2 regions of the Cobetia sp. ICG0124 genome follow, and region 2 is predicted to be linked to the other one. Evidence: predicted binding sites of a transcription regulator. Region 2 holds the regulator's gene; the other holds the start of a gene.
The links. The regulator PhoB, encoded in region 2, activates phosphate uptake and scavenging genes when phosphate is short. The targets are predictions, from matches to a motif close to TGTCATANNNNTGTCANA.

Region 1 (14,790 bases), 1.5 Mb from region 2:
GCATCGACAGCAACGGGTCGGCCTGATTCCAGCCGGTGGTCATGATGACCAGCGAGGCAATGATGGCCGCCACCGAACCCATCAGGTCGCCCATGACATGCAACAGGGCGCCGCGAAGATTGAGATTGTCCTGATCTCCCTTGTGCAATATCCAGAATGCCGCGATGTTGACGACAAGTCCGAGCACGGCAATCGCCAGCATCGGCCCTGCCAGCACCTCAGACGGCAGCCACAGGCGCTTGAGGGCAGCCATCACGATCGCGCCCCCGATGACCAGCAATGTCAGGCCATTGACGAACGCGGCGAGCACCTGAAAACGCGCATAGCCGAAGGTCAGCTTGCGGGTCGCTGCGCGATGTCCGAGGCGAAACGCGCCCCACGCCAATGCCAGCGACACGGTATCACTGAGCATATGGCCGGCGTCCGCCAGCAAGGCCAGAGAGCCCGCCACCAGCCCGCCGACGACCTCCGCCAGCATGAACCCGCCGGTCAGCCACATCGCCAGCATGACCCGCCTTTCGCTGTCAGCGGTCACCTCAGGTGCATGGTCATGATGCCCCATGAGCACCACTACCGAGACGACGCCTTCACGCTCGCCTTTCAAGGCCGATCTGTTGCTTCTGCTGGTCACCATCATCGCCGCCGCAGGCTGGATCTTCTCCAAGGAAGCCATGGCCGGTATGCCTCCGCTACTGTTCATCGGCAGTCGCTTCCTGCTGGCAGGCCTCATCCTGGCGATCTTCGACGCTCGCTCGCTGAGACAGCTCTCCACTACTCGCAAGCTGCGCGCCAGTGGAGTCGGCGTCCTGTTTGGCGGTGCCATGGCCTGCTGGTCATTGGGGGTGGCACTGTCCGAGCAGCTCGGCGTGATCGCGTTCATCAACAGTTTCGGGATTCTGATGGTACCGGTGCTCGCCCGCCTGCTGTTCAAGGACAGGCCGCCGATGAGCACCTGGATCGCCCTGCCCACCGCCCTGCTCGGTTTCGCTCTGTTGGGCATGGGACAACCCGGCGCTACGGAAAGCTTTCATATCGAACCGGCACAATGGCTCATCTTCGGGGCTGCCTGCCTGTTTGCCCTGGTGTTCAACTTCAATTCGCGTCTGGTGCGCAATATCCCGGCCCTGCCGCTGACGGCCATCCAGCTGATGACCACCGGCGTCACCTGCCTGGTGCTGTCGGCCATCAGCGAAAGCTGGCCGGCCGGCATCAGTCTCGACATCCTGAGCTGGTTTCTGGCCAGCACTCTGATCGCCAGCACCCTGCGTTTCTTCCTGCAGATTTACGCACAGAGCCTGACCACGCCCAGCCATGCCTCGGTCATCCTGATGCTCGAAGCGGTCTGGGCGGCCCTGATGTCGGCGGCCTGGTTCGGAGAGCGCATGACCCTGATCCAGATGACAGGCTGCGGACTGATCTTCATGGCCCTGCTGATCAATCGCTGGCAATGGATCGCGCGTCTCTGGCGTCAGCGACGGGTTGCCTCGTGAGTAAAGCGTCCTGACTTGAGTGTCAGGCATGTCGCCACCATGTCTGACGCTTGAGCGTTTGATTTCCCGCCCCATTCCTGTCACCGGAGCCCCCATGATCCCCACGCTACTCGGCGTACTCACACTGCTGATGGCAGCCTTCACCCTGCTGCCACTCACGCGCCTGCGGCATTGGTCCGTCCGCATCATGGACTTTCCCCGCCTGCAGCTGGCGGTACTCTGGGCGGCCCTGCTGGTGGCCGACCTTCTCGTCGGCGAGCTCTCGACAGGACTGCGGCTAACGCTGGCTTTCATCGCACTGGCAGGGCTCATCTACCAGGCGCAGTGGATCATTCCCTACACCCGGCTCGCCCGCTGTGAATCGGGCGTCGCGCAGCACAGTGACCCCGCACGTCATGTGCGTCTGTTGACCGCCAACGTGCTGACCAGCAACCACGACAGCGACGCCCTGCTGGCGATCGTCAGGCGCGAGCAACCCGACGTTCTCGTCACCCTGGAGTCCGATGGCTGGTGGGAAAGCCGCCTGGATGTCCTGGAGGGAGATGAGCCGGAGCATGGCTACCGGCATACGCTCAAGTGCCCGCTGGACAACCTCTACGGCATGCATGTCTATTCTCGTCTGCCCCTGCACGACGCCAGCATCGACTACTTGGTCGAAGATGACGTGCCCTCGATGCATGCCCATCTGGAGCTCAAGAGCGGCGATCGCATACGCGCTCATTTCCTGCATCCCGCGCCGCCCAGCCCGACCGAAAACGAGGAGTCCAGTGAACGAGACGCGGAGCTTGTCATCGTGGCCAAGAGCGTGGCCGAGAGCGAGCAGCCCATCATCGTGACGGGAGATCTCAACGACGTGGCCTGGTCTCGCACCACACGCCTGTTCCGCAAACTGTCCGGCCTGCTGGACCCACGCGTCGGCCGTGGCATGTTCAATACCTTCCATGCCAGCATTCCCTTGCTGCGCTGGCCGTTGGACCACCTCTTCCATAGCCGGCATTTCAGCGTGGTGCGCGTGGCTCGCATGGAAGCCTTCGGCTCCGATCATTTCCCGCTGCTGACGGAGCTGGCACTGACCCCGAACCAGAAGACGCGCGCCACGCAACTTCAAGACATCCTCAAAGACCGGACCCACGCCCGTGACCAACAACGACATCATCCGTCGCCTGCGCTACGCACTCAATCTCTCCGACAGCGACATGATCAACACCTTCGCCGCCGCCGACCACGAAGTCACCCGCGCCCAGGTCAGTGACTGGCTCAAGCGCGATGACGACGATGCCCAGCAGCGCATCAAGGACATCGATCTGGCCAGCTTCCTCAATGGCCTGATCAACGTGCGCCGGGGCAAGCGCGAGGGTGCTCAGCCCGCACCGGAAAAGCGTCTCGACAACAATCTGATCCTGCGCAAGCTCAAGATCGCCTTCGAGCTCAAGGACGATGACATGCTGGATCTGCTGGCGCTGGCCGGTTTCGAGATGATCACCAAGTCGGAACTGTCCGCCTTCTTCCGCAAGCCGGACCATCGCCACTACCGCGAATGCAAGGACCAGATCCTGCGCAATCTGCTCAAGGGCATCGAGCTGCGTCACCGTCGCCACGACCCGGAGACCGAGCAGCACGCCGTCGACCCCGCCTGACTAGTCATCATCGCCGTCTTCGGCACTCTTCAGACGCGCCTTGCGTTCCTGCTCCTCTTCCATGGCGGCCATGATGTTCTCGAGCAGCGCATCCACGTCCGGCGCCTCGGGGTCATCCTCGAAGAGACCCGTCAGCTCGACATCCGGGTCCATGTCACCGGCCTCGAACAATGCCCATATCTCATCAGCGTAGCGAGTCTGGGCAAGTTCCGGAGCGAACATCGCATAGTAGGCGGTGATGTTGGCGACATCGCGCGCCAACATGCTCTTGGCATTGTTGTTGGCCGCTGCGTCCACCGCCTGCGGAAGATCGATGATCACCGGGCCGTAGTCATCGACCAGCACATTGAACTCGGACAGATCCCCGTGCACCAGGCCGGCATGCAACATGCGAACGATATAATGCATCATCAAGGCGTGGTCTTCACGCGCCTGCTCCGCCGACATCGAGACATCATTGAGGCGCGGTGCCACATTGCCATCGTCGTCGGTGACCAGCTCCATCAGCAGCACACCGTCAAAGCAGCCGTATGGCTGAGGCACGCGCACACCGGCATCGGCCAGACGATAGAGGGCATCCACCTCGGCGTTCTGCCAGGCGGCTTCCTGCTGATCGCGTCCGAAACCGGAGCCCTTCTCCATCGCCCGCTGACGACGGCTGTTGCGTACCTTGCGGCCTTCCTGGTAGAGCACGGCCTGCTTGAAGCTGCGCTGGGCAGCATCCTTGTAGACCTTGGCGCAGCGAATCTCTTCTCCGCAGCGCACCACGTAGACCGAGGCTTCCTTACCACTCATCAAGGGGCGAAGCACTTCATCGACCAGTCCGTCATCTATGAGCGGCTGGATTCTCTTTGGCGTTTTCATCGCGTTCTTATACGCGTTTTCGCCTCGATCGGGAATCACCCCATCACAATTTTGTGACATGACAGACGCGAAAGCCCCCGGCATGTCAGGCGTTCTTCAAGCTCTGCATGTCGATGACAAAGCGGTATTTCACCTTGCCCTGCTGCATGCGCTCCCACGCCTCGTTGATATTCTGGATGTCGATCATCTCAATATCGCAGGTGATGTCATGCTCGGCACAGTAATCGAGCACTTCCTGGGTCTCCGGCATGCCGCCGATCAGCGAGCCCGCCAGCACGCGACGCTTCATGACCAGATTGCCGCCCTGCAGTGCGGGGTCCACCTCCTGTACCAGCCCGACGAGAATATGGGTACCGTCGTACTTCAGGGTATTGAGGTAGGGGTTGAGATCGTGCGGCACCGGTACCGTATCGAGCAGGAAATCGAAGGTTTCGGTCGCGGCGGCCATCTGCTCATCGTCGCTGGACACGATGACGTGATCGACGCCATTCTCGCGCGCTTCCGCTACCTTGGCTTCACTGCGCGTGAACAGGGTGACTTCACAGCCCATCGCCTTGGCGAACTTGATCCCCATGTGGCCCAGGCCACCCATGCCGATCACGCCGACCTTGTCGCCGGACTTCACGCCGTAGTGGCGCAGCGGAGAATAGGTCGTGACACCGGCACACAGCAGCGGCGCGGCCACCGCCGGGTCCAGCTTGTCAGGGATGGACACCACGAAGCGCTCGCTGACGACGATCCTGTCGGAATAGCCGCCTTGCGTGAGGCTGCCATCGTGGCGATCCGGGCTGCCGTAGGTCATGGTCATGCCCTCGAGGCAGTATTGCTCGAGCCCCTCGTGACAGGCGCTGCACTCACGGCAGGAATCTACCATGCAGCCGACACCGACCATGTCACCCACCTTGTACTGGCTGACATCATCGCCGACCTGGGTGACTCGCCCGACGATCTCGTGACCCGGCACGATGGGATACTGGGTGAAGCCCCAGTCATTGCGGCCGACGTGCAGGTCCGAATGACAGACACCGCAATACAGGATCTCGATGGCCACATCATCCGGGCGCGGCTGACGGCGCTCGAAATTCCATGGCGCCAGATCGGCGGAATCGGACTTGAGTGCGTAGCTTCGGGTGTTGCCGTCAAATGACGCGATCAAGCAGGAAAAACGCAGTCGTGTTATCATGCTCTTCCACCCCTCACGTCTCGGAACGGAGTCCCGCATGGCCAACACTCGTACTGCTGCCAAGAAGAAAGCACCCGCTGCTGTTGAAACATCCGCCTCGCTGGAAGCCCAGATGCAAGCCTTCCTCGATCGTGGCGGCAAGGTTGAAGTGATTGAATCCGGCGTCAGCGGTCAGATCATCGGCCACAAGCCGACCAAGCCCTCCAATCCCGCTGCCGGCAACTGATGCTTCCCCGCCCACGCGCCTCGCCGTCTTCATCGATGTTCAGAATATCTATTACACCACCCGCGACACCTTTGGCCGGCAATTCGATTACCGCCGACTGTGGGCCGAACTGGAATCCCTGGGCAGCATCACGCATGCCTACGCCTATGCGATTGACCGTGGTGACCCCAAGCAGCAGCAATTCCAGCAACGCCTGCGTGAGATAGGGTTCGAGGTCAAGCTCAAACCCTTCATCCAGCGAGGAGATGGCTCGGCCAAGGGTGACTGGGATGTCGGCATCACGATCGATGTGATGGAAGCCGCTCCCGACGTCGACGAGATCATCCTCGCCTCAGGCGATGGTGACTTCGCCCTGCTGCTGGAGCATGTCGCAGCGCGCCATGCCGTCACGACGCGTGTCTACGGCGTCGAGGCACTCACAGCCCTCGCCCTGATGCGCAGCGCTGATCACTTCCGCGAGATAGATGACACGCTGCTGATGCGCTGAGGCCCCAGATTGCCCTCTAGCGTTGTGGTGCGGCGGATAACGTCAACTCGATGGCATCGTGACGCCAGTGTTCATCATCGCAGTCCACTGCGCGGCCATTCTGATCGAAGTTGATCCGCGTGATGCGCTGCGCCGGGCTACCCGGTGCCGCATTCAGGGCGACGGCCGTCTCGGCGTCGAACACGCTGGAGGCCAGCTCGAAGCTCACGCGCCGGATGCGAATGGCGTACTGGTGAAAGTAGAGCGTCGTCAGCGAATGCGCCGAGAGGTCGAAATCAAGAATGCCGGGGAAGCAGTCGCGTCGCAGGTGATGACAGACGTGCAGCACCCGCCGGCCATCGATGCGCCGCACTCGCGTGATGCGATAGACCCCGGCACCCCGTGCAATTCCCAGACGCTGGGCGATCACCTCATCAGCGGGAACTTCCTGAGCGGCCAGCACCTCGGTGGAAGCGACCCGCTGCTGCGAATGCACCATCTCGTGAAAAGGCAGACATGCCAGCAGGTCATACCTGAGGCGCGGCGGCGAGACGAACCAGCCACGGCGGTTCTCGCGATAGATTCGCCCTTCCGCTTCCAGCTGCAGCAAGGCATCTCGCAAGGTGACTCGCGTGGTGCCGAACCGCTCGATCATCTCACGCTCGGACGGCAGACGCTGCGAGGCATGCAGCGGCGCTGCTTCAAGATGGTTCAGCAGCCTGCCCTTGAGCCCGGTGACGGGCAAATCCGCAGTGTGCATCAGGGAAGTTGCGTCGTCACCTGTGGGCTCGATCGATGATGAAGGCATGCGAAGTTCCTGAAAGATAACGAAAGAGAGCGATTTCTGGCGAGTCACTTGCATGTCATCCAAGGTGTCCATCATGACAAGGCGCATCCGTTGATTACCCCGTCTGGGAGGATTGTCATTGAAGTCGTTCACCGCTACCTCGCCCCGTACCGCCGGCCTGATGGTCTCGGCCCTCATGGCCACCCTGCTGAGCAGCGCCTCCGTCAGTGCCGCTGAAGTGCCGGAAGCACTGCTCAAGGCCGCCCAGGCAGAAGGCCGCGTCGACAGCGTCGGCATGCCGGACAGCTGGGCCAACTGGAAGGACACCTGGGCAGACCTCGAGTCGAAGTATTCCATCGCGCACAGCGATACCGACATGAGCTCCGCCGAGGAAGTCGCCAAGTTCAAGGCCGAAGGCGAGAACGCCACGGCAGATATCGGTGACGTGGGCTTCGCCTTCGGCCCCATCGCGGTCAAGCAGGGCGTGACTCAAGCCTACAAGCCGACCACCTGGGACGAGATCCCCGACTGGGCCAAGGATGAAGATGGCGAATGGATGCTGGGCTACACCGGCACCATCTCCCTGATGATCAACAAGACACTCGTCAGTGAAGATCAGCGCCCCGCTTCCTTCGCGGATCTCGCCAATGGCGATTACAAGGTCTCCGTCGGCGCGGTCGGCAAGGCGTCCCAGGCCAACAACGCCATCCTGGCCGCAGCCTTCGCCAATGGCGGCAGCGAGTCAGACCTGACGCCGGGTCTGGAAGTGTTCGCCGAACTGGCCCGCCAGGGACGCCTGTCACTGGCCGAGCCGAGCATCGCCAACCTGGAGAAGGGCGAGGTGGAGGTCGCACTGCTGTGGGACTTCAACGCGCTCAACTATCGCGATCAGATCAACCGCGACACCTTCGAGGTGGTCATCCCCTCGGATGCCTCCGTCACCTCGGGCTACGCCACCATCATCAACAAGCATGCCGCTCACCCGAACGCCGCCAAGCTGGCGCGTGAGTACATCCTGTCAGATGCCGGCCAGCTGAACCTGGCGGCAGGTTACGCCCGCCCGATCCGTGCCGAGCACCTGACCCTGCCGGAAGACATCGCCGCCAAGCTGCTGCCCAACGAGCAGTACGCCAATGCCCGCCCGGTACAGGACTTCGCCGGCTGGGAAGCCAGTGCCCGACAGCTGCCGCGTCAGTGGCAGTCCCAGGTACTGATCCACCAGCAGTGACCCCCGGCCTCTGTCCAGAGCGGATAGAGCGCGCACCATCCTGACAGACGGCACCGTCCACACGGTGCCGTCTTGAGCTTCACGGAGTCTTCATGTCCCAGCGTGTCATTCTTGTCGTGCTCGATGGCCTCAACCATGCCGTGGGCCGGCATGCCATGGGCTATCTGAGCGCCCTGGTCGAGGCCGGTCGCGGGCAGTACCAGTCGCTGGAGTGCGAACTGCCAGCGATGTCGCGACCTCTCTATGAGTGCCTGTTGACCGGTGATCTGCCCGTCGACTCCGGCATCGTCAACAATGGCATCGTGCGACGCTCGCGTGGCGTGAGCCTGTTCGATCTCGCCAGTCAGCAGGGGCGACGCACCGCGGCAGCCGCCTATCACTGGGTCAGCGAACTCTACGTCGCCGCCCCGTTCGTGCCAGCCAGACACCGACTGCTCGACAATCCCGAATCCGCCATCCAGGCGGGCATCTTCTACTGGCAGGATCACTACCCGGACGACCACGTCTTCAGCGATGCCGAGATGCTGAGACTGCGTCACGACCCGGACTTCCTGCTGGTGCACAGCATGAACATCGATGACGCCGGCCATCGCCACGGCGGTGAGTCCGCGCAATATCGCAATGCGGCGCGTCATGCCGATGTCGCCTTGGCCGACTACCTGCCCTGCTGGCTGGAGGCCGGCTATCAGGTGATGGTCACCGCCGATCACGGCATGAACGCCGACCGTTCACATTCCGGGCTTCTCGAAGAAGAGCGCCGAGTGCCGCTCTGGACCTTCGGCAGCGCCTTCGCCCGCAGCCCCGCCCGCAACCTTCGCCAGCGCGAGCTCTGTGGCACCCTGGCAAGCGTGCTGGGACTGGAGCACGACAAGGCCAGCAACACATCCCTGCTGGCAGGCCCTGGAGGGGACGCGTGATGCCGACATTCCTCAGGCGAGTGCTGACCAGTCCCGCGATGTGGCTGCTGCCCTTCGCCATCCTCTTCTTCGCCTTCCAGATCGCCCCGCTGATCTGGGTGATGATCAGCGCCTTCAAGATCCCCGCAGGCTGGGGGCTGGCCAATTTTCAGGAAATCGCCACCTCCCCCTTCTTCCGCCAGGCCATCGGCCGCAGTCTCGAGATCTCGCTGATGTCCAGCGTGCTGGGACTGGCGATCGCCGCCGTGACCTGTCACAGCATGCACCGCTGCGGGCCGGGCCTGACGCGCGCGATGATCGCCTTCACCAACATGACCAGCAACTTCGCCGGCGTGCCGCTGGCCTTCGCCTTCATCATCCTGATGGGGGCCAACGGCATGCTGACCTTGATGCTGGAGCGCCTGGGCATCATCGATGACTTCAATCTCTATTCACGCACCGGCCTGATCGTCATCTACACCTGGTTCCAGATCCCGCTGGGCATCCTGCTGCTCTACCCGGCCTTCAGCACGCTCAAGGGCGAGTGGCGCGAAGCCGCCAGCCTGCTCGGCGCCAACCGTCTGGCCTACTGGCAGCACATCGGCCTGCCCGTGCTCTGGCCGTCGCTGGCTGGCACGCTCACCGTACTGTTCGCCAATGCCATGGGCGCCTATGCCACCGTCTATGCGCTGGTGAACACCAGCTACAACCTGATGACCATCCGCATCGCCAATCTGGTCTCCGGCGACCTCTTCCTGCAGCCGGAACTGGCCAGCGCACTGGCGATGGTACTGGTGGTCATTCTCGTCATCGTCACGCTGATCCAGCAGTGGCTCATGCGCAGGAGCTACCATGTCACTTCCCGCTGAACTGCCGTATCGCCATGGCAAGCCGCTGCTGCCCAGCCTGATGGCCCGTCTACGCGGGCTCAATCCCTACAGCGTGGTGGTGGGCAGCGTCTTCACGCTGCTGGCACTGCCGCTGGTGGCCACGCTGTTCTACGCCCTTGCCACCCGCTGGGGCGCCAGCCTCACGCCCGATGGCCTGACGGTGAAGTGGTTTCTGGAGCTGTGGACCACCCCCCGTTTTCTCGCCGCATTCGGGCGCTCCCTGCTGGTCGCCGTCGGCGCCCTGATCCTGTCACTGCTGTTGATCGTGCCGGTGGTCTTCCTGGCCCATACCCGCTATCCGCGTCTGGATGGCTGGATGAATGGCCTGATCCTGCTGCCCTTCGCCGTGCCGCCCATCGTGTCCTCGGTCGGCCTGCTGCAGCTATATGCCGGCGGCCCACTGACGATCATCGGCACGCCCTGGATCCTGATTCCCACCTATTTCACCATCGTGCTGCCCTTCATGTACCGAGCGCTGGCCAACAGCCTGCGGGCGCTGGATGTGGCATCGCTGATGGAAGCCGCCCAGTTGCTGGGCGCCAGCCCGCTGCAGGCCTTCTTCCAGGTGGTCCTGCCCAATATCCGGGTCGGCATCCAGATCGCCGTCTTCCTGGCCTTCTCGTTTCTGGCCGGTGAATTCGTGTTCGCCAACATGCTGGTCGGCACCCGTTTCGAGACACTGCAGGTCTACCTGAACAACATTCGCGGGGCCAGCGGCCACTTCACCAGCGCGCTGGTCATCACGCTGTTCGTGTTCACCCTGATCCTGACCTGGCTGGGCAACCGCCAGCCTGCCGAGCAGGCGATGCCGGAAGAAGACCCCGAGGAGGCGCTGGCCACCGCCATGACGGAAGGTCTGCCCGCCACGCCCGCAAAAGCTGGCCCTGGGCACCGCTGATGCTTGCCACCGATATGCCGCAGACCCACTCTCGCCACGACAGCGATGGCCTGCTGACCAGCGCGTTGCGTGAACAGGCCGCCGACCAGCAGTACCTGACGCTCAAGGGCCTGGCCAAGCGTTTCGGCAAGACGCGCGTGTTCTCCGACATCGATGCCGAGATCGCCCGTGGCGAGTTCATCACCCTGCTCGGGCCCTCTGGCTGCGGAAAATCCACCCTGCTGCGCGCCATTGCCGGGCTCAACGACGTGGACAGCGGCGAGATCATCGTCGATGGTCACGACATCACCCGTCTGCCGCCCCAGCGGCGCGGCATCGGCATGGTCTTCCAGCACTATGCGCTGTTCCCCAACATGCGCGTGGCGGACAACGTCGCCTTCGGCCTGCGCATGAAGAAGGTGCGCCCCGAGGAGCGCGAGCGCCGCGTCACCGAAGTGCTGCGACTGGTGGAGCTGACCGACCAGGCACAGCGCTATCCACATCAGCTGTCTGGTGGCCAGCGACAACGCGTGGCACTGGCGCGCGCGCTGGTGGTCGAGCCCCAGATCCTGCTGCTCGATGAGCCGCTCTCGGCGCTGGATGCGCGCATCCGCCGTCATCTGCGCGACCAGATACGCGACATCCAGAAGAGCCTCGGCCTCACCACCCTGTTCGTCACCCACGATCAGGAAGAGGCCTTGCTGCTCTCGGATCGCATCTTCCTGATGCATCAGGGCAGCATTCTCCAGCAGGGCAACGCAGCATCGCTCTACACCCGACCGGTAGACGCCACGGCCGCAGGCTTCATGGGCCATTACAATCTGATCGGCAGCGAGCTTGCCCGCCCCCTGCTCGGCTACCTGTGCGATAGCCCGCAGGTCGCATTGCGGCCGGAGGCGCTTTATCTGCAGCCGGACGACTTCCCGCTCCAGCCATTGCCGGCCAATGTGGGGCCAGCGCTGCCCGGCGTCATCCTGCGCCATCAATTGCTGGGCAACATCGTGCGCTACGAGGTGGATTGTCAGGGACTGCGTCTCAACGTCGATGTGCTCAACCGCAGTGCCCGCCAGCTGCTCCCCGACCATCTGCGCGTGCAGGTGCATGCCGATCTCGACGAAGTCCAGGCGCTGGGCACACACGACACTGGCGACAGGTCACGGGTGGCAAATGGATGAAATGGGCTGGCCATCTTCGATCTCGATGACACCCTGCTGGATGGCGACGCTACGGGACTGTGGACCGAGTGGCTGATCCAGCTGGGCTGGATCACGGACCCCGAGCGATATCGCGCCATCTGGGCGCAGCAGATGGCAGACTACGCCGCGGGTCGACTCGACATGGAAGCGCACCTGAGCCATCTGCTCTCCCCGCTGGCCGGTCGCACCGTCAGTGAGGTCGAGGCCGAGGTGGGCACCTTCCTCGATACCGAACTGCTGCCGCGCCTCTACCGTGAGGGTCGCGAGCGCATCGCCTGGCATCGTGATCAGGGCCATCAGGTCGTGATCATCTCGGCCTCGACAGCCCAGCTGGTGGCACCGCTGGCAGAGCGACTGGCATTGGATGCCGCGCTGGCGACTCGCCTGGAGGTCAAGGATGGCTGCTACACGGGACGCGCCCAGGGCATCCGTACCTTCCGCGATGGCAAGCTTGCGGCACAGCCTCCTCACCTGGGGCTATTCGGATTCACGCAATGATCTGGCGTTGCTGGAGTTCGTCGATCACCCGCATGCGGTCTGTGCCGACCCGACCCTGGAAGCCATCGCCACGCAGCGCCACTGGCCGCGCCTGCGTTGGCAAAAAGGAAGCCGCAACATGGCAGAGGTCAGGGTCAGTCGGACCGCAAGGGTCCCGGATCCATTACGCGTCAGGCGTTATCACAAGGCACCGGAGGTCGGCCCCCGTGTGCTGTTCTTCAGCGGCGGCACGGCGCTGACGGGCATCTCGCGCACCCTGACGCGCTATACCCATCACAGCATCCATCTGGTGACGCCCTTCGATTCCGGTGGCAGCTCCGCCAAGCTGCGTGACGCCTTCTCGATGCCGGCCATCGGCGACCTTCGCTCACGCCTGATGGCGCTGGCCGATGACAGCGTGCTGGGGCACCCGGAGATCTACCGGTTGTTCACGCACCGTCTGCCAGCCGAAGCACGCCCGGAGATGCTGCAGGCCACCCTGCGGGAACTGGCGGCGGGCCGTCATCCGCTCAGCATGGCCGTGGCGGAGCCCATGCGCACGCTCATCTGTCATCAGCTGGGCTTTCTGATCGAGGCCATGCCGGCAGGCTTCGATCTGCGCGGCGCCAGCATCGGCAATCTGATCATCGCCGGCGGCTACCTGAACCATCATGAGCAGCTCGACCAGATCATCTTCCTGTTCTCCAAGCTGGTGCATGTACGCGGGACGGTGCGCGCCATCATCAATGCCGACTGCCATCTGGCCGTCACCCTGGAAGATGGGCGCAGAATCATCGGCCAGCACCAGATCACCGGCAAGGAAGTCGCGCCACTGGAGAGCCCGATCGCGCGCATCCAGCTGGTCGAGGCCCTGCGCTGCACCTCAACAACCGTCAGCTGATCGATTCCGCGGAACTGATCTGCTTTCCGCCGGGCAGTTTCTACTCCAGCGTCATCGCCAACCTGCTGCCCAGCGGGGTGGGACGCGCGATACTGGCCAACCCCTGTCCCAAGGTCTACATCCCCAACTGCAGTCCGGACCCGGAGCAGACCGGCAAGACACTCGAGCAACTGGTCGCGACCCTGATCGATACCCTGTGTGCGGACCTGGATGTCTCGCGCAACGACTGCCCCAACGAGCATCTGCTCAACATCGTGCTGCTGGACAGTCAGCGTGGCGACTACCCCGGCGGCGTCTCTGTCCCCGCGCTGGAGCGCATGGGGCTGACCGTGATCGACACTCGCCTGATCAGCGAGCAGAGCGCACCCTACTACGACAACGAACTGCTGGTCACCGCCCTGCTGTCACTGGTATGACGACCGCCACGCGCCGCCTGGCATGAGGCTTACATCACCCCACGTACCGCCCCGAGAATCACCATCGCCAGCACCAGCTTCCAGGGTGCCAGCGCGAAGCGGGTCAGCGCGATGAAGGCCGCCAACGCGATGACGACGTCCAGACGACTCAGCACACTGGTGGTCCACAAGGGGTCATACAGCGCCATGCCCAGTACGCCGACGACCGCCGCATTGGCCCCCGCGAGCGCAGCGCGTGCTGCGGGCCGTGCACGCAGGCGCCCCCACAGGGGTGCCACGCCGATCAACAGCAGAATCCCCGGCAGGAAGAGACTCAACAGCGCAATGATGGCGCCGAGCACTGCCGAATCCCCGCCCACCTGGGCCATGCCCGCTCCCAGCCAGGCGGCGAAGGTGAACAGTGGCCCCGGCACCGCCTGCGCGGCCCCATAGCCGGTGAGAAAGGTATCGGCCGCGATACGCCCCGTCTCGACGGTGGAGGCCTCCAACAGCGGCAGCACCACATGCCCGCCCCCGAATACCAGCGCCCCGGCACGGTAGAAGATCTCGACCAGACTGCCGGAGGCCAGCAGCGGCAGCGCGATCAACAGCGCGAAGAAGGTGATCAGACAGGCGCGAGCCAGGCGCGTCGGGACCGGCAGCGACAGCCCCGCTGCCCCCGCCTGCTGGCGAACAAGGGCCGCACTGTCATCACGACACAGCAGGCTGCCGAGCAGCGCGCCCAGCGCGATCACTCCGACCTGCGTCCAGGCGCTCTGCGCCAGCGCCAGGCCCAGCATGGCCAACAGCGCCAGCCCGGCGCGCCGTCGGTCCGGGCACAGCGTGCGCGCCATGCCCCAGATCGCCTGGGCAACGACCGCCACCGCCACCAGCTTCAAGGCGTGGATCACCCCGGAAGCCAGCGGTCCTTCGAGGCTGGCCGCCACCAGCGCCAATGCCAGCAGTGCCAGCGCAGACGGCAAGGTGAAGCCGACCCAGGCGAGCACCCCACCCATCACCCCGCCACCACGCACCATGCCCAGTGCAAAGCCGACCTGACTGCTGGCCGGTCCCGGCAGGAACTGGCACAGCGCGACCAGCTCGGCGTAGGCCGTATCACTCAGCCAGCCGCGCCGGCGGACCAGCTCCGCGTGGAAGTAGCCCAGGTGCGCGATCGGCCCGCCGAAGCTGGTCAGCCCCAGCGTGAGGAAGGTGAGCAGCACGTCCCGATATCGCGGCAAGGCAAGGGCCATCACGGCACTCGCCGCCACCAATCC
Region 2 (14,790 bases):
TCCAGGCAACGCCTGGCGGTGATGCGCGAGACCACCGACGGCTTCAAGATCGCCGAGAAGGACCTGGAGCTGCGCGGGCCCGGCGAAGTGCTGGGCACGCGCCAGACGGGGCTGGCGGGGATGAAGATCGCCGATCTCGAGCGTGACAGCGACCTGATCGCCCCGACCACCACCCTGGCCGACGCCATTCTCACTGAGGCCCCCCAGGCCGCGGAGCCCCTGATCCGCCGCTGGCTGGGGGAGGCGGCTGGCCAATACGGCGCCGTCTGAGCGCCCTGCCCACCTGTCCCCCAACGCACTCCTTCAGCTGGCGCGGCTGGCCTTGATCAGCTGGGTGCCGGCACTTTCCAGCGGCTGCAACAGCCGCAGCACCAGAATCAGCTGTGACAGCGCCAGGCGCCCGGTGGTGGACTCGACCTGCTCGATCTCGGCCTCCAGCGCCGCGATCTCATGATCGCTTTCCAGCGTGAGGGTGATCTCGCCGCCCGCCTCCAGCTGCTCACCCAATGTCGTCAGCTGCTGACTCAGACGCTCGCCATGGCGCAACAGCGTCTCGATGCCGCTGCTGGCGGACGAGGTAGATTCCAGCTCGCCACGATGCGCCGCCAATGCCGACAGATACCCCAGCGCGGTATGGGCATGGAGCAGGAAGCCGAAGCCCGGTTCCACGTCACGCCGGAAATGGCCCGGCTCCTTGCGCGCCGTCGCCAGCAGGCTCGAGAAGGCGGCGTCGGCATTGTGGGCATTGCGCCGCGCCAGGCGGTAGGCCAGGTCATCGCGCTTGCCGTGACGATACTGGGACAGCACCTCCCCCAGATAGCGCCCGCTGGTCTTGAGGCTGACACCGGCCTGACGATAGAGCTTGCGGCCCTGCCAGTCCGGCAGGATCAACACCACGGAAAGCCCCGCCAGCAGGCCACCGACCAGCGTATCGAACAGTCGCGGCCAGATGAGATCGAAGCCATCACCGACCTGGTTGAAGCAGGCCAGCACCATCAGGGTGATGGCCGCCGTCGCCAGGGTGTAGCGTGACCCGCGCGTGGCGAAGAACAGCACCCCCGCGACCACGGCGATGCCGGCCTGGAGGGTGGGGGCCGGGAACAGGCTGATCAGCGCCCAGCCGGCCAGCAGACCGATCAAGGTACCGACGATGCGCTGAGCCAGGGTGCGCCGGGTATCGCCGAAGCTGGGCCGGCAGACGAACAGCCCCGTCAGCAGAATCCAGTAGCCCTGGGTCGGGTGGACCGCCAGCAGCACGCCATAGCCGGCCACCAGGGTCGCGGTCAGGCGCAGTGAATGACGGAAGATCGGCGAGCGCGGGGTCAGATGGCTGCGAATGCGCTCGAGCATGTCCCGCGTGCCGTGAGGCGAGCGATCCAGCAGGCTGTTGTCGCTTTCACTGCTGCTGGCTTCCAGATCGCCGAGTCGCTCGATCTGCCCTTCGATCAACCGCAGGTTGCCCGCCAGCGCCTCCAGCGCCTGCATCAGATGACGCCATTCAGGCCGATGCTGCTGCTTGAGATACTCGAGCGAGGCGTTGAGGTCTTCCAGCGCCTGCTGGCTGTCACTGGCCTCGAAGGGCTGACGCATCAGCAGCGCCCGGCCCAGCCCCTTGCAGGCGCCGCCCTGCTGCTCCAGCAGGCGCTGACAGCGGAACAGGATATCGTGGTGGAAGAAGGCATCACTGAGCTGGCCATAGGGGTAATGGCTCGAACTGGCCCGCTCATGAAGGTCCTGGGCGATGAAGTAGAGCCGCAGGTAGCGATCCAGCTTGCTGGTGTCGCGCCGCCCGGCAAGACGCCGGAAGACCATCTCCTTGGTCTGGTTGAGCGCCACGACCACGCGACCATTCTGCTCCGCCAGCGCCAGACGACGCGCCGAGCGATCCACGTTGCGCAGTGGCTCGAACAGCTGAGCCTTGAGAATCAGATAGCGGCCCAGTTCACGGTAGAGGGTCGCCATGCTGTGCTTGAGCGGCTGACGCGAGAACAGCGCGCACCACAGTACCGACAGCAGGCCATACCAGGTCGCGCCGATCACCAGCAGCAACGGCTGGACCAGATTGATGCCCAGTCCCGGCTCACGCAGCCACTCGGGCAGGCTGCGTTCCAGCAGCGCGATCTGCCCATCGCCATGCTGCTGCTCGAGACTGATCATGGTGTACACGGCCAGAATCAGCGAGGCGCGGGCGATGGCCCCGTAGCGGGCATCGATCGCCGCCAGCATCGGCAGAGTGAAGGTGGCCAGCGCCAGGCCGATCACGAAGGGCAACGGCATGCCGAACAGCAGTTCCACCGAGACGGCGGCGATGCTGAAGCAGGCCAGTGTCATGCCCAGCGCGCGCAGTCGCCCGCGCCAATGGTCATCCGTTTCCGCCAGTCCCGAGGCAATCACGCCGAGAAACAGCGGGATCACCAGCGCCATCTCGTCCAGCCAGAACCCTACCGCCATCACACCGCCCAGCGCGATGAGCATGCGCAGCGAATAGCTGAAGGCATCCAGCGTCCACAGTCGACGCAGGGAGTGGATGAGCGAGTGTTGCAGGGAGCGTGTCATGAAGTGTTCCGTGACCAGGGCGCACTCATGCCTACCCCGGATTTCATGGAGAATACCGATGCACCCACTCATCGAACGTGTCACTGGCGCCCTCGGGCTGTCACCGGAGATTGCCGAACAGGCGGTCGGCCTCATTCTCAAGTTCGTGCGTGAACAGGGCCCGGATGGGCCGGCGGCATCACTGCTGGGAGCCATTCCGGGCGCCGAAGGGTTGATCGGCAGCGCTGGCGAGGAAGCCGCCGAGTCCGGGGGCGGTGGCCTCATGGGCGGCCTGATGGGGGCGGTCAGTGCATTCACCGGAGGCAGCGGAGGGGGAGCACTGGAGCTGGGCCAGAAGCTGATGGGACTGGACCTGAACATGGATCAGGCACGTGGCGTGGCCGATGAGACGCTGAGCTATGCGCGCGAGCAAGCCGGCGATGGTGTGGTCGACCAGGTCATCGAGGGCATCCCGGGCCTCAAGCATCTGCTGTGACACCTTGTTCAGCGAATCCGCTTGAGCAATGACTGCAGACGATTGAGCTGGGCGGAATCCCCGACCAGACGCACGCGCTGCTCCATCATGCCATTCAAGAAGGCCTTGGGAGACGGCTTGAGCAGGAAGGCCACCGCACTCTCAGCATGCGCGAAGCGCAGCTCAAGCTCCGTATCCACCGGCAGACCGGTGCCGGAGGTCACACCTTCCCGAGACATCCGATAATGACGCGCGATGCTCAGATCCTCCGTGGCAACGCCCCAATCCAGCGAACGCGTCTCGAGCTGAGCGCGAAATTCGGGGTCGCGCCGGAAGGCACGCTTGAGCAGCAGGCCCAGTACCCACAACAGCAACTTGAGCTTCATGGCGTCATTCCTTGCGCGGCGACGTGGACCAGACTTACTTGGTCACCGCATCCTTCAATGACTTGCCCGGCTTGAAGGCCACTGTCTTGCTGGCCGGGATGGTCAGGGGTTTGCCTGTCTGGGGGTTCTTGCCGGTACGCGCTGCACGCTGACGCACCGTGAAGGAGCCAAAACCAATCAATGAAACATCGTTGCCCTTGGCGACCGTGTGGGTGATCTCGTCGAGAATCACGTTCAACACTTGACTAGCCTTGTCCTTGGACAGATCCGCACGCTCGGCGATGGCCGCAGCGAGTTCTGGCTTGCGCATGAAAAGCCCTCCTGGTTTGGCATTCTGCACGGGCGGCTCAGCCGCCGATTCTGACGGAAACTTCACTATCGTGCCTGACTACGCTGGCTTCAAGGGGTCTGCGACCATCGGCCATGGCATCGCCTAGCCTAGCAACGGCGGTGCCTGCCGCGCCAGCTCGACTTTCCTGCGAACGGAGGCGCCTGTCAACGCATATCCAATCAAGCGTTCGTTCGCATCGAGAGCGCGTGCATCGAGATCATCTCCCTCGCCCGTGATGTCCCAGCGCGCCACGGCCGTCCGAGGCGGGTAGGCCACGATGGGCAGCGCCGGTGTCTTGACCAGCACGGGCCAGGCCTTCCAGTCGAGCTCGACCGCCTCGCCGCACAGATTGGCGGCCAGCACCCGGGCTGCGGCCTGCAGGGGCTGCACGTACATGGCATTGACCCCTTCGACACTGGCGCAGTCTCCCAGCGCCCAGACATGCGGCCGGGAGGTGGCAAGGTGACGATCGACGCGGATGCCGTCCCCACCAGCACTCAACCCCGCGCCCTGTGCCAGCTTGATGCGTGGCGCGAGCCCCGTGGCCAGCAGCACCAGCGAGCCCTCCACCGCATGACCACTCTGCAGCACCACGCTGACGGGCGCCTGCGTTGCCTTGCCGGCGGTGATGGTCTCGACCATCTCTCCTTGCAGCCGACGCACGCCGATGGCATCGAAGGCCTTGCCAAGTCGCCGGCCGAGCGCCTGGGGAAGCAAGCCATCCAGCGGAGTGTCTCCCGCCGCGACCAAGGTGACCTCATGTCCTGCGGCTTTCAGGTCATTGGCGTATTCACACCCCACCAGACCGGCACCGACGATCACGACACGGCCACTCTCCCCCGCCTCACGCGCTGCCGTCAGCGTGGCGCTGAAGGCGGCGTAGTCATCGAGATCATTGATGCTCATCACGCGCGAGCCGACCGAGTCATCGATGGGGAAGGGTCGCCGCGGCGCGGCACCGAGTGCCAGCACCAGCTCGTCATAGGCCAGGCATTCCTCGCCCAGCCAGACCTGTCGCGCGTGGGTATCGATGCTCGTCACTCGCTGATGGGTGCGCAGCTCGGCGTCCAGTTCATCCACCAGGGCCACGGAGGTCTGCCGTGCCAATGCCCGGGCGCTCATGCCCTTGGCAAAGGCGGTGGACAGCAGAGGCTTGGCGTAATCGTGGCCACTGTCCTGACTGACCAGGATCAGTCGACTGTCCTTGTCACGCGCACGCAGGGCACGCGCCAGGCCAATGCCGGCCATGCCGGTGCCGATGATGACAAGGGTACGAGGGTCGCGCATGGCGCCATCTCCTGAGATCGATCCGAGAGGACGGCGGTCCGCCGTCACTGGCAGCCCGCCGCGAGCCTGCAAGGCGTCATGCCGGCCGGCTGGTGGCCATGGCTGTCCTCCAGTGACTCGCTGACCCAGCGTCTCGATCACGCCATGCGCATGCTCGATGGTCAGGGGCTGCGCGTGCGCCTGCTGCTGCAGGACACCGGCCCTGCCCGGCGTGATGAGGCGCGGATGCTGGGTATCGCGCCACGACGCCATGTCTGGCGGCGCGAAGTGGCCCTGTGTCATGGCGATGAGCCCTGGGTGATCGCGCGCTCGCTGGCGGCGCTGGACCTGGCCCATGGCCACCGTCTTTCGACGCTCGGCGAAGGCTCGCTGGGCCATTGGCTGTTCCGCCAGCCCGACCTGACCCGCAGCGCCATCGATGTCAGCCGGGCGCCACTGAGACTTGCCAGCACGCAGCCGCTGGCACGCACCGCCAGCCTGTGGATGCGCCGCTCGATGTTCTCGCACGGTCGCTTCCGGGTACTGGTCCAGGAAGGTTTCACCCCTCGGTTCCAGCACGCTCTGGAACTCCGCTTCCCGCCCGTCCAAACTGGCCGATTACCTCGCCCTGACTCGTCTGGACCGCCCCATCGGCACCTGGCTGCTGATGTGGCCGACCCTATGGGCCCTGTGGCTGGCGGCCGATGGGCTACCGGACCGCGATACGCTGCTGATCTTCGTGGCTGGCGTCTATCTGATGCGTGCCGCCGGCTGCGTGATCAACGACTACGCGGATCGCCACTGGGACAAGCATGTCGAACGCACCCGGGATCGCCCGCTGACCTCAGGACGCATCACGGAGCGCGAGGCGCTGACCCTGTTCGGTGTGCTGGTCGCGGCCGCCTTCGTGCTGGTGTGCTTCACCAACCTGACCACGGTGCTGCTGTCGATCGTCGCCGTGCTGCTGGCGGCCAGCTATCCGTTCATGAAGCGCTTCCATCATCTGCCGCAGGTGGTGCTGGGTGCCGCCTTCGGCTGGGCGATTCCGATGGCCTTCGCGGCGACGCTTGAGGAGGTGCCGACCTATGGCTGGTGGCTGTTCGCGGCCAATCTGATGTGGACGGTGGCCTACGACACCGCCTATGCGATGGTCGATCGCAATGACGACCTCAAGGTCGGCATCAAGTCCACCGCCGTGCTGTTCGGCCGCGCCGACACGCTGATGATCGGTCTGCTGCAGCTGGGCATGCTGGCGGTGTTGATCGGCATCGGCCTGCACCTGGCGCTGGGCATCTTCTACTGGCTGGGGCTGGCCGCGGCGGCCGTGACCTTCGTCTGGCAGCAGCGCCTGATTCGCGAGCGGGAGCGTGGCCCCTGCTTCCAGGCATTTCTCAACAACCACTGGTCCGGCCTGCTGATCTTCGCGGGCATCGCGCTGGCGACCTGGCCAGCTGCCTGACCCCTGCTGGCAAGCCGGGCGGCAAGCTGCCAAGCTGGCGATTGTCATCTCACTGTCATATAAGCAGGTTGTAATCGTCATCGACTTGTCATTCTGGCGCGTGCGCCGACTGCTGCATGGGATCTAGCGATGAGCTCCAAGACCGTACTGATTGTCGACGACGAATCCTCGATACGCGAGATGATCGCCGTCGCCCTGGAAATGGCGGATTACCGCGTGCTGGAGGCCGACAATGCCCAGGACGCCCACGCCATCGTCGTCGATGAAAAGCCCGATCTGCTGTTGCTGGACTGGATGATGCCCGGCACCAGCGGGCTGGAACTGGCGCGCCGCCTCAAGCGTGACGAGACCACGGCGGAGCTGCCGATCATCCTGCTCACCGCCAAGGGCGAGGAAGACAACAAGATCCAGGGGCTCGAGGCCGGGGCGGACGATTACATCACCAAGCCCTTCTCGCCACGCGAGCTGGTGGCACGCCTCAAGGCCGTGCTGCGCCGCACCACGCCCAAGGGCGTCGAGGAGTCGGTGGAAGTCGAGGGTCTGATGCTCGACCCCGCCAGCCACCGCGTGACCGCACACGGCAACTCCCTGGAGGTCGGCCCCACCGAATACCGCCTGCTGCAGTTCTTCATGACCCATCAGGAGCGCGCCTACACCCGCAGCCAGCTGCTGGATCAGGTCTGGGGCGGCAATGTCTATGTCGAGGAGCGCACCGTGGACGTGCACATTCGTCGTCTGCGCAAGGCGCTGGGCGAGGGGCATCAGCACTTGATCCAGACCGTCCGCGGTACCGGTTATCGCTTCAGCGCCCAGGCCTGAGACGCGGATGCGCTACTGGACGAACGAGCTATGGCGGCTGGGCTATCTGGCGGGCGGCTTCGGGCTGGTCGGCGGACTGCTCGGCCTGCTGGGCTGGGGCCTGGCGCTGGGGCTGGCGCTGTACCTGTTCGTCCATCTCAAGCACCTCAAGAGCCTCTACACCTGGCTGATCACCAACCCCCATGAAGAGCCGCCGCCCGGCGATGGCGTCTGGGGGGATCTGCTCGATCGTCTGTATCGCTACCAGAAGGGTCAGCGTCAGGCGCAGGAGCGACTGCGCAGTATCCTCAATCGCATCCAGGAATCCTCGGAAGCGATGCGCGATGGCCTGGTGATGCTCGACAATCACGGCGACATGGAGTGGTGGAACAGCGCTGCCGAGCAGTTGATCGGCCTCAAGGCCAGTCACGACCGCGGCCAGCACGTCACCAACTATCTGCGTGACCCCGTGTTCATCGATTACTTCAATCGGCTGGCCTATCGTGAGCCGCTGACCCTGCAATCGCCGCTCTCCGACAACCTGACCCTGCAGATCTCCATCACCCTGTTCGGTGACAACGAGCGCCTGGTGATGGTGCGCGATGTCACCCGTCTCTACCGTCTCGAGGAAATGCGCCGCGACTTCGTGGCCAATGTCTCCCATGAGCTGCGCACGCCGCTGACGGTACTGGCCGGCTATCTCGAGACCTATTCCGACTATGCCGATGACCTGCCCCCGCGCTGGCAGCGTGGCCTGGGACAGATGCAGAGTCAGACCGACCGCATGCAGCACCTCGTCGAGGATCTGCTGACCCTGTCGCGCCTGGAGACCGACGAGCTGTCGGGCGAAGGACGTCGCATCGACATGGCACAGCTGCTGACGCGTATCCGGGAAGATGCCGAAGGCCTCTCGAAGGAGCGGCATGTCATCACGGTGGCGGTCGAGCCCGGACTGGCCCTGATGGGTGAGGAGCAGGAGCTGAGAAGCGCGATCTCGAATCTGGTCTTCAATGCGGTGCGTTACACGCCGGAAGACTGCCACATCACGCTGCGCTGCCAGAGCACCAGCGAGGGCGTGATGGTCGAGGTGGAGGATGACGGTGACGGCATTGATCCCGTGCATCTACCGCGCCTGACGGAGCGCTTCTATCGCATCGACAAGGGACGCAGCACCGCCACTGGTGGCACCGGGCTGGGACTGGCCATCGTCAAGCATGTGCTGATCCGCCATCAGGGCCGCCTGGAGATCGACAGCCTGCCCGGCGAGGGCGCACGCTTCCGTTGTCATTTCCCGGCGGAACGCCGCTGCGCGACGACTGCAGCCTGGCTCAGCGGCGCGGGGCAGGCAGCTGTCGGTAGTGGCTCTGCCACATCAGGACGGCACCCGCCACGGCCCCGGGAATGAACAGCAGGTTGGCCAAGGGCACCAGCGTCAGCACGAACACGGCACCACCGAAGGTCAGTGACGGCCACCAGCGCGCCTTGAGACGCTGCTTCATGTCGCCGAAGCTGACCTGATGGTTGTCCATCGGATAGTCCAGATACTGGATCGCCATGCTCCAGGCCGAGAACAGCCCCCACAGCAGCGGTGAGAGCAGATTCAGGCCCGGAATGAAGCCGAGAATGAACAGCGCGATCATGCGGGGAATGAAGTAACCCAGTTTGGCCATCTCGCGCCCCAGCGAGTCGATCCCGATCTTCACCAGGCCACGCTCATCCTCGATCAGGGTGCCATCCAGTCGATGCTCGACCTTCTCGGCCAGAATGCCGTAGAACGGCGCCGCGATCAGATTGGTCACCAGGCTGAAGGTGAAGAACACCGCCAGCAACAGACTCAGCACCAGCACCGGCCAGATCAACCAGCTCAGCCATTCCAGCCAGCTGGGCACCTTGAGCATCCAGTAATCGATCCAGCCCTCGAACTGGCTGAACAACAGCCACAGCGTGGCACTGTAGAGCACCAGGTTGATCGCCAGTGGTACGAACACGAAACGGCGTAGCCCGGGGGTATAGACCATGCGGGTCCCGCGGACCAGCGCCGATACGGCATCAATCATGCGACGTCCTCGTCATTTCGTGAAAGGCGGCTGCCCCTTGTCGAGATCCTGCGGCTGGAGGTCATGGGTGTCGGTGTGACGCACGTCCACGCCCTTGACCAGGAAGATGACGTACTCGGCGAGGTTGTCGGCGTGATCCCCGATACGCTCCAGCGCACGCAGAATCCACATCACGTTGAGCACCGGGGTGATCTGGCGCGCGTCTTCCATCATGAAGGTCATCAGCGAACGCATCGCGCTCTGGTATTCCAGATCCACCGAGGCATCCTCACGCAGTACCTTGAGCGCCAGATCCGTATCGAAGCGGGCGAAGGCGGTCAGCGAGTCACGCACCATGCTGCGCACATGCTGACTGAGGTGACGAACCTCGACCATGCCACGCGGGCTCTGGCCGTTCTCGACCAGCGAGATGGCATTGCGCGCGATCTTGCTGGATTCATCGCCGATACGCTCCAGGTCCGAGGTGGCGCGAATCACGGCCAGCACCAGACGCAGATCGGAGGCCGCCGGCTGACGGCGCGCCAGCACGCGGGTGCACTCGTCATCGATCTTCAGCTGCATGTCGTTGACGGCCTTGTCATTGTCACGCACGCGTGTCGCCGTCTCGCTGTCACCCTCCAGCAGGGCCGTGACGGCATCCTGCAGCTGCTTCTCCACCAGACCGCCCATGGCCAGCAGGTGTGTCTTCAGCGCATCCAGCTCGTGATTGAACTGCTGGGATATGTGCTTGCCGTGCGAATCGCTGGTGATATCCATTACCCTCTCCCGGGAAGTCATCCGCCGAGGCAGGCGGCTGGCGCAGGCGGCTCCCTCCTAGCATGACGCCTCTTGATTGCAGTTATATTTCACTCCCGAAACGACCGGTGATGTAGTCCTCGGTCTGGCGACGACGCGGATTGGTGAACAGCTGATCGGTCGGGGCATATTCCACCAGCTGCCCTTCATGCAGAAAGGCCGTGGCATCCGAGACACGTGCTGCCTGCTGCATGTTGTGGGTGACGATGACCAACGTCAGGCGTGAGCGCAGCGAGCGGATCAGCTCCTCGATCTTGAGCGTCGAGATCGGGTCCAGCGCCGAGGCTGGCTCATCCAGCAGCAGGACTTCCGGCTCCACCGCCAGCGTGCGCGCGATCACCAGGCGCTGCTGCTGGCCACCGGAAAGCCCCAGCGCGCTGTCGAACAGCCGGTCCTTCACTTCCTCCCACAGCGCCGCGGCCCGCAGACAGGATTCGACCTTGTCATCCAGATGGCGCTTGTCATTCTCGCCGACCAGCCTCAGCCCGAAGGCCACGTTCTCGTAGACCGACATCGGAAAGGGGTTGGGCGTCTGGAACACCATGCCGACGCGCCGGCGCAGCATGGGGACATCCACGCCCCGGGCATGGATGTCCTCGCCTTCCAGCCAGACCTTGCCGCTCAGGCGTGACTGCTCATCGAGATCAGTCATGCGATTGAAGGTGCGCAGCAGGCTCGACTTGCCACATCCCGAGGGACCGATGAAAGCCGTCACGCGCTTGCGCGCGATGCGCAGGCTGATATCGTCAAGCGCACGCCGTCGGTGACGCTCCTTGCCCACCTGCGCCTGATAATCGAGGCACAGGTGGCGGGTTTCCAGGCACGTGTCCTGTGCAGAGTCACGCTTCATTCGGTGGCTCCCTTGTAACGTTGTGCCAGCATGTGACGCAGGCGAATGGCACTCAGATTGAGGCACAGGATCACGACCACCAGCACCAGCGCGGTCGCGTAGACCAGCGGGCGACTGCTGAAGGCATCGCTGCTCTGGAAGGCCAGATCATAGACCTGATGGCCGAGGTGCATGAACTTGCGATCCAGATGCAGCCACGGGAAGCTGTCATCCAGCGGCAGGTCCGGCGCCAGCTTGACCACGCCGACCAGCATCAAGGGCGCGACCTCGCCTGCCGCACGCGCCACCGCCAGAATCAGCCCGGTCATCAAGGCCGGAGATGCCGCGGGTATCACCACGCGCCTGAGGGTCTCAAAGCGCGTGGCACCCAGTGCCAGCGCGCCTTCGCGCAGGCGATGCGGCACCCGCGCCAGCCCCTCCTCCGTGGCCACGATCACCACCGGCAGCGTCAGCAGCGCCAGCGTCAGCGATGCCCACAGCAATCCACCGGTGCCGAAGGTGGGGGTCGGCAGACGCTCGGAAAAGAACAGTTCATCCAGGCCGGCCCCCAGCCCGTAGACGAAGAACCCCAGCCCGAAGACCCCATAGACGATGGAAGGCACGCCGGCGAGATTGCGCAGCGCGATGCGGGTCAGCCGCGTGAGACGCCCCTGATGCGCGACCTCGTGTAGATAGAGGGCCGCCATCACGCCGAAGGGCATCACCAGAATCGCCATCAGCACCACCATCAGCACGGTACCGAAGATGGCGGGCCAGATGCCGCCACTGCCTTCATTGGGCGAGCCGGAGACGAAGTCGCGAAAGCGCTCCAGCGTCAGCAACAGTCGTCCGCCAAAGCCCATGGCATTCGGCTGCCAGACATGACGGATGTCATTCAGCGCGATGCGCCCCTCATGACCGCCATTGCCCCCGAGCAGCAGCTGGCCGGCGTCCAGGGCTCCCCGGAGGGCCAGCAATTGCCCCTCACGGGTGATCAGTGCCTCGCGTGTCGTCTCGAGCTCCGGAGAATGATCCAGCTCACCGGTGAGCGGATCACTCAGCGCTCTGGCCATGCCATACAGCACTCGCCCGTCGCGCATTTCCAGCATCAGTGCCTGGCGAGGAAAGCGGATATTCTCCATCAGGGTATCCGGCAGCCACTGCCAGCTCGCCGAGGCCCCATCCTGAGAGGAGGTCTGCAGCAGCCACCAGCGCTGCGACTGTCGCTCACGTTGCTGATCACCGGTGTCCGCTGCCGAGGGACGCAGCTCCTCATGCATCAATTCGCCCAGCAGGTGACGGTTGTCCGCCGCCGGCTCGCCACGGGTAGTCTTGAGCGCCGTGACGCTCTGCCCCGGCTGGGTGGTGAGTTCGACCTCGACCAGCCGTGAGGGCCAGAAGTGACTGAGCGAGCCCACCACCAGCAGGCTGATCAGCCCCAGCACCAGTACCAGCGAGACACTGACCGCCATGGCATTCAGCCAGCCCCAGGGGCCACCATCACGCCAGTAACGCGCCAGACGCGCCGTCACAGGCTCACGAGGTCTGAGCAACGAGGACGGCGGTACCGCATCAGGACGACTCATCCCCAGCCTCCACGTTGCGGCGGCATGAAGCGCAGCCGCAGCACTTCCGCCAGCGTATTGACCACGAAGGTGAAGAGGAACAAGGCCAGCGCGGCAAGGAACAGCAGGCGGTAATGGCTGCTGCCGACCTCGGCTTCCGGCAACTCGATCGCCAGGGTCGCCGCCAGTGAGCGCACTCCCTCGAACAGGCTGGCATCCACCAGCGGCGTGTTGCCGGCGACCATCAACACGATCATCGTCTCGCCCACGGCGCGCCCCATGCCGATCATCACCGCGGAGAACAGCCCGACGGCGGCGGCCGGCAGGATCACGCGGCGCAGACTCTGCCAGGGTGTCGCCCCCAGTGCCGCGGACCCCGCCGCCAGTCCGCGAGGGACTGAGGACAGCGCATCCTCACTGAGCGTGAAGAGTGTCGGCATCACCGCCAGCCCCAGCGCCATGCCGGTCACCAGGGTATTGCGCTGGGCGTAATCGATGCCGTGATGGGCAAACAGCCATTGACGGATGTCGCCCTCGAACCACCAGGCTTCCAGTTGATGAGCCAGCGTCACATCCAGCCACAGCAGCAGCATCAGCAGCGGCAACAGCCCGAAGGCGGCCATGTTTTCCGGCATCAGGCTGCGCAGTGCGCGCGGCGACAGGGTCCACACGAAACCGGCCACCATGGTGCCCAGCGGAATCAGTACCAGCCCCAGCAGCACGGCCATCAATTCACGCTCGACGAAGGGCGCGACCACCAGCGCCGCGATGAAGCCGATCACCACCGTGGGCAAGGCCTCCATCATCTCCAGCATCGGCTTGATGCGCGCCCGCTGGCGCGGGGCCATGAAACAGGCCACATGGATGGCACAGCCCAGTCCCAACGGCACGGCAAACAGCAGGCCGACCAGCGCGACCTTGAGCGTCCCCCACATGATGGGTACCAGCGACAGGCGGGGTTCATGGGCACCGGTGCTCTCCAGCTGCCAGATCCAGGCCGGTGCGTCACGCCCCTCATACCAGACCTTGCCGAAGATCGCGCCAAGCCCCACGACCTGATGCGGATCACGGATCTCGAGACCCGCATAGGCCTGTTCAAGAGCCCCCAGTCAGAGACCCTCGCCCTCATCCAGCCCCAGACGTTCACGCCACTGGTTCAGCTGATCGTCCGGCAACGGTACATAGCCTTCCCGCAGGATGGCCTGTTGTCCCTGACGCGACATGATCAACGACAGGAACGCCTGCTCCAATGACGGCAGCGGCTCGTCTGGCACACGATTGACGTAGATGTACAGGGCGCGTGTCAGCGGGTAACGCCCGTCGCGGATACTGGCCCGACTCGGAAATATCGCCATGCTGCCGGCGTCACGACTCACCGACAGCTGTTTGACCATGGGAGATGAGGTGCTGAAGCTGGCGTAGCCGATCCCGCCCGGCGAGGAGCCCACGGCGCCGATGATCGACGCCGACCCCGGTTGCTCACTCACGTCCAGTCGGAAGTCGCCGCCACACAGGGCGACACGCCGGAAGGCACCGTAGGTCCCGGAGGTGGCACTGCGCCCGAAGCGGCTGATCTGACGCTCAGCCCAGTCTCCCGACAGCCCCAGTTGCCCCCACCGATCGGCCCGCTGACTGCCACACTCATGACTGGCCGAGAAGATGGCATCGAGCTGCGCGATGCTGATCGTCTCCAGCGGATTGCGGCGATGTACGAGGATGCCCATGGCATCCAGCGCCACGGGGACTTCCAATGGCGGATACCCGAATGCCCGGATGAAGTCCTGGCGCTCCTGATCGCTCATCGGCCGCGACATCAGCCCCACCCGTGTGGTGCCGGCAATCAAGGCAGGCGGCGCCGTCGAGGACCCCGCTGCCTGCAACTGGACCCGCACCCCTGGATGGTAGCGACGCAGCTGAGCCGCCCACCGCGTCACCAGCACCGAGAGGGTATCGGAGCCCACGGCCGTCAGGTTGCCGACGACCCCCGGCACGGGGCGATATTCAGGTACCTCGGCCAGGAAAAAGCCGCCCTCAGGGGCGGCTTTTTCATTGTGCAGCTCAGCTCTCGCCCAGCACCCGGGCACGCGCATCAAGGAAGCCCTGTTCACCGATGCGCGTCCAGGGGGCGACCTGCTGCTGGAAGGCGCGGTAGGACTCGTAGACACGCCTGGCGTCCTCATCCTTGGCGATGAACTCGTCCAGCACCTCGTTGGACGCCTTGAACAGCGCCGCGTAGACATCCTGCGGAAATTCGCGCAGCTCAACGCCATGTTCCTCGACCAGCGAGGTCAGGG

Region 1: a site for PhoB is predicted at 6,717-6,734, ahead of CU110_RS06965 (UTRA domain-containing protein). Genes of this name have one in related genera too.

What each region holds. Positions count from the first base shown of each region.
Region 1 is NZ_CP024893.1:1,504,241-1,519,030, reverse strand. Features, by position in the region: gene CU110_RS07005 (cation diffusion facilitator family transporter) at 1-508, opposite strand, end outside; gene CU110_RS07000 (DMT family transporter) at 561-1,490, shown strand; gene CU110_RS06995 (endonuclease/exonuclease/phosphatase family protein) at 1,585-2,742, shown strand; gene CU110_RS06990 (DUF1456 family protein) at 2,687-3,127, shown strand; gene CU110_RS06985 (PA4780 family RIO1-like protein kinase) at 3,128-3,991, opposite strand; gene CU110_RS06980 (NAD(P)-dependent alcohol dehydrogenase) at 4,077-5,174, opposite strand; gene CU110_RS06975 (hypothetical protein) at 5,212-5,400, shown strand; gene CU110_RS06970 (NYN domain-containing protein) at 5,327-5,887, shown strand; gene CU110_RS06965 (UTRA domain-containing protein) at 5,904-6,626, opposite strand; gene CU110_RS06960 (extracellular solute-binding protein) at 6,793-7,881, shown strand; gene CU110_RS06955 (alkaline phosphatase family protein) at 7,974-8,798, shown strand; gene CU110_RS06950 (ABC transporter permease subunit) at 8,798-9,646, shown strand; gene CU110_RS06945 (ABC transporter permease) at 9,630-10,565, shown strand; gene CU110_RS06940 (ABC transporter ATP-binding protein) at 10,565-11,719, shown strand; gene CU110_RS06935 (HAD-IB family hydrolase) at 11,726-12,238, shown strand; gene CU110_RS17595 (GAK system CofD-like protein) at 12,192-13,118, shown strand; gene CU110_RS17590 (2-phospho-L-lactate transferase CofD family protein) at 13,094-13,534, shown strand; gene chrA (chromate efflux transporter) at 13,564-14,766, opposite strand; partial or broken gene arsJ (organoarsenical effux MFS transporter ArsJ) at 14,746-14,790, opposite strand, start outside.
Region 2 is NZ_CP024893.1:20,298-35,087, reverse strand. Features, by position in the region: gene recG (ATP-dependent DNA helicase RecG) at 1-270, shown strand, start outside; gene yccS (YccS family putative transporter) at 304-2,556, opposite strand; gene CU110_RS00165 (DUF2780 domain-containing protein) at 2,615-3,031, shown strand; gene CU110_RS00160 (hypothetical protein) at 3,040-3,396, opposite strand; gene CU110_RS00155 (HU family DNA-binding protein) at 3,431-3,706, opposite strand; gene CU110_RS00150 (FAD-dependent oxidoreductase) at 3,830-5,014, opposite strand; partial or broken gene CU110_RS00145 (chorismate lyase) at 5,093-5,500, shown strand; gene ubiA (4-hydroxybenzoate octaprenyltransferase) at 5,604-6,452, shown strand; gene phoB (phosphate regulon transcriptional regulator PhoB) at 6,582-7,271, shown strand; gene phoR (phosphate regulon sensor histidine kinase PhoR) at 7,279-8,655, shown strand; gene cysZ (sulfate transporter CysZ) at 8,579-9,307, opposite strand; gene phoU (phosphate signaling complex protein PhoU) at 9,320-10,063, opposite strand; gene pstB (phosphate ABC transporter ATP-binding protein PstB) at 10,146-10,952, opposite strand; gene pstA (phosphate ABC transporter permease PstA) at 10,949-12,517, opposite strand; gene CU110_RS00105 (ABC transporter permease subunit) at 12,514-13,548, opposite strand; gene CU110_RS00100 (phosphate ABC transporter substrate-binding protein) at 13,606-14,487, opposite strand; gene CU110_RS00095 (TRAP transporter substrate-binding protein) at 14,555-14,790, opposite strand, start outside.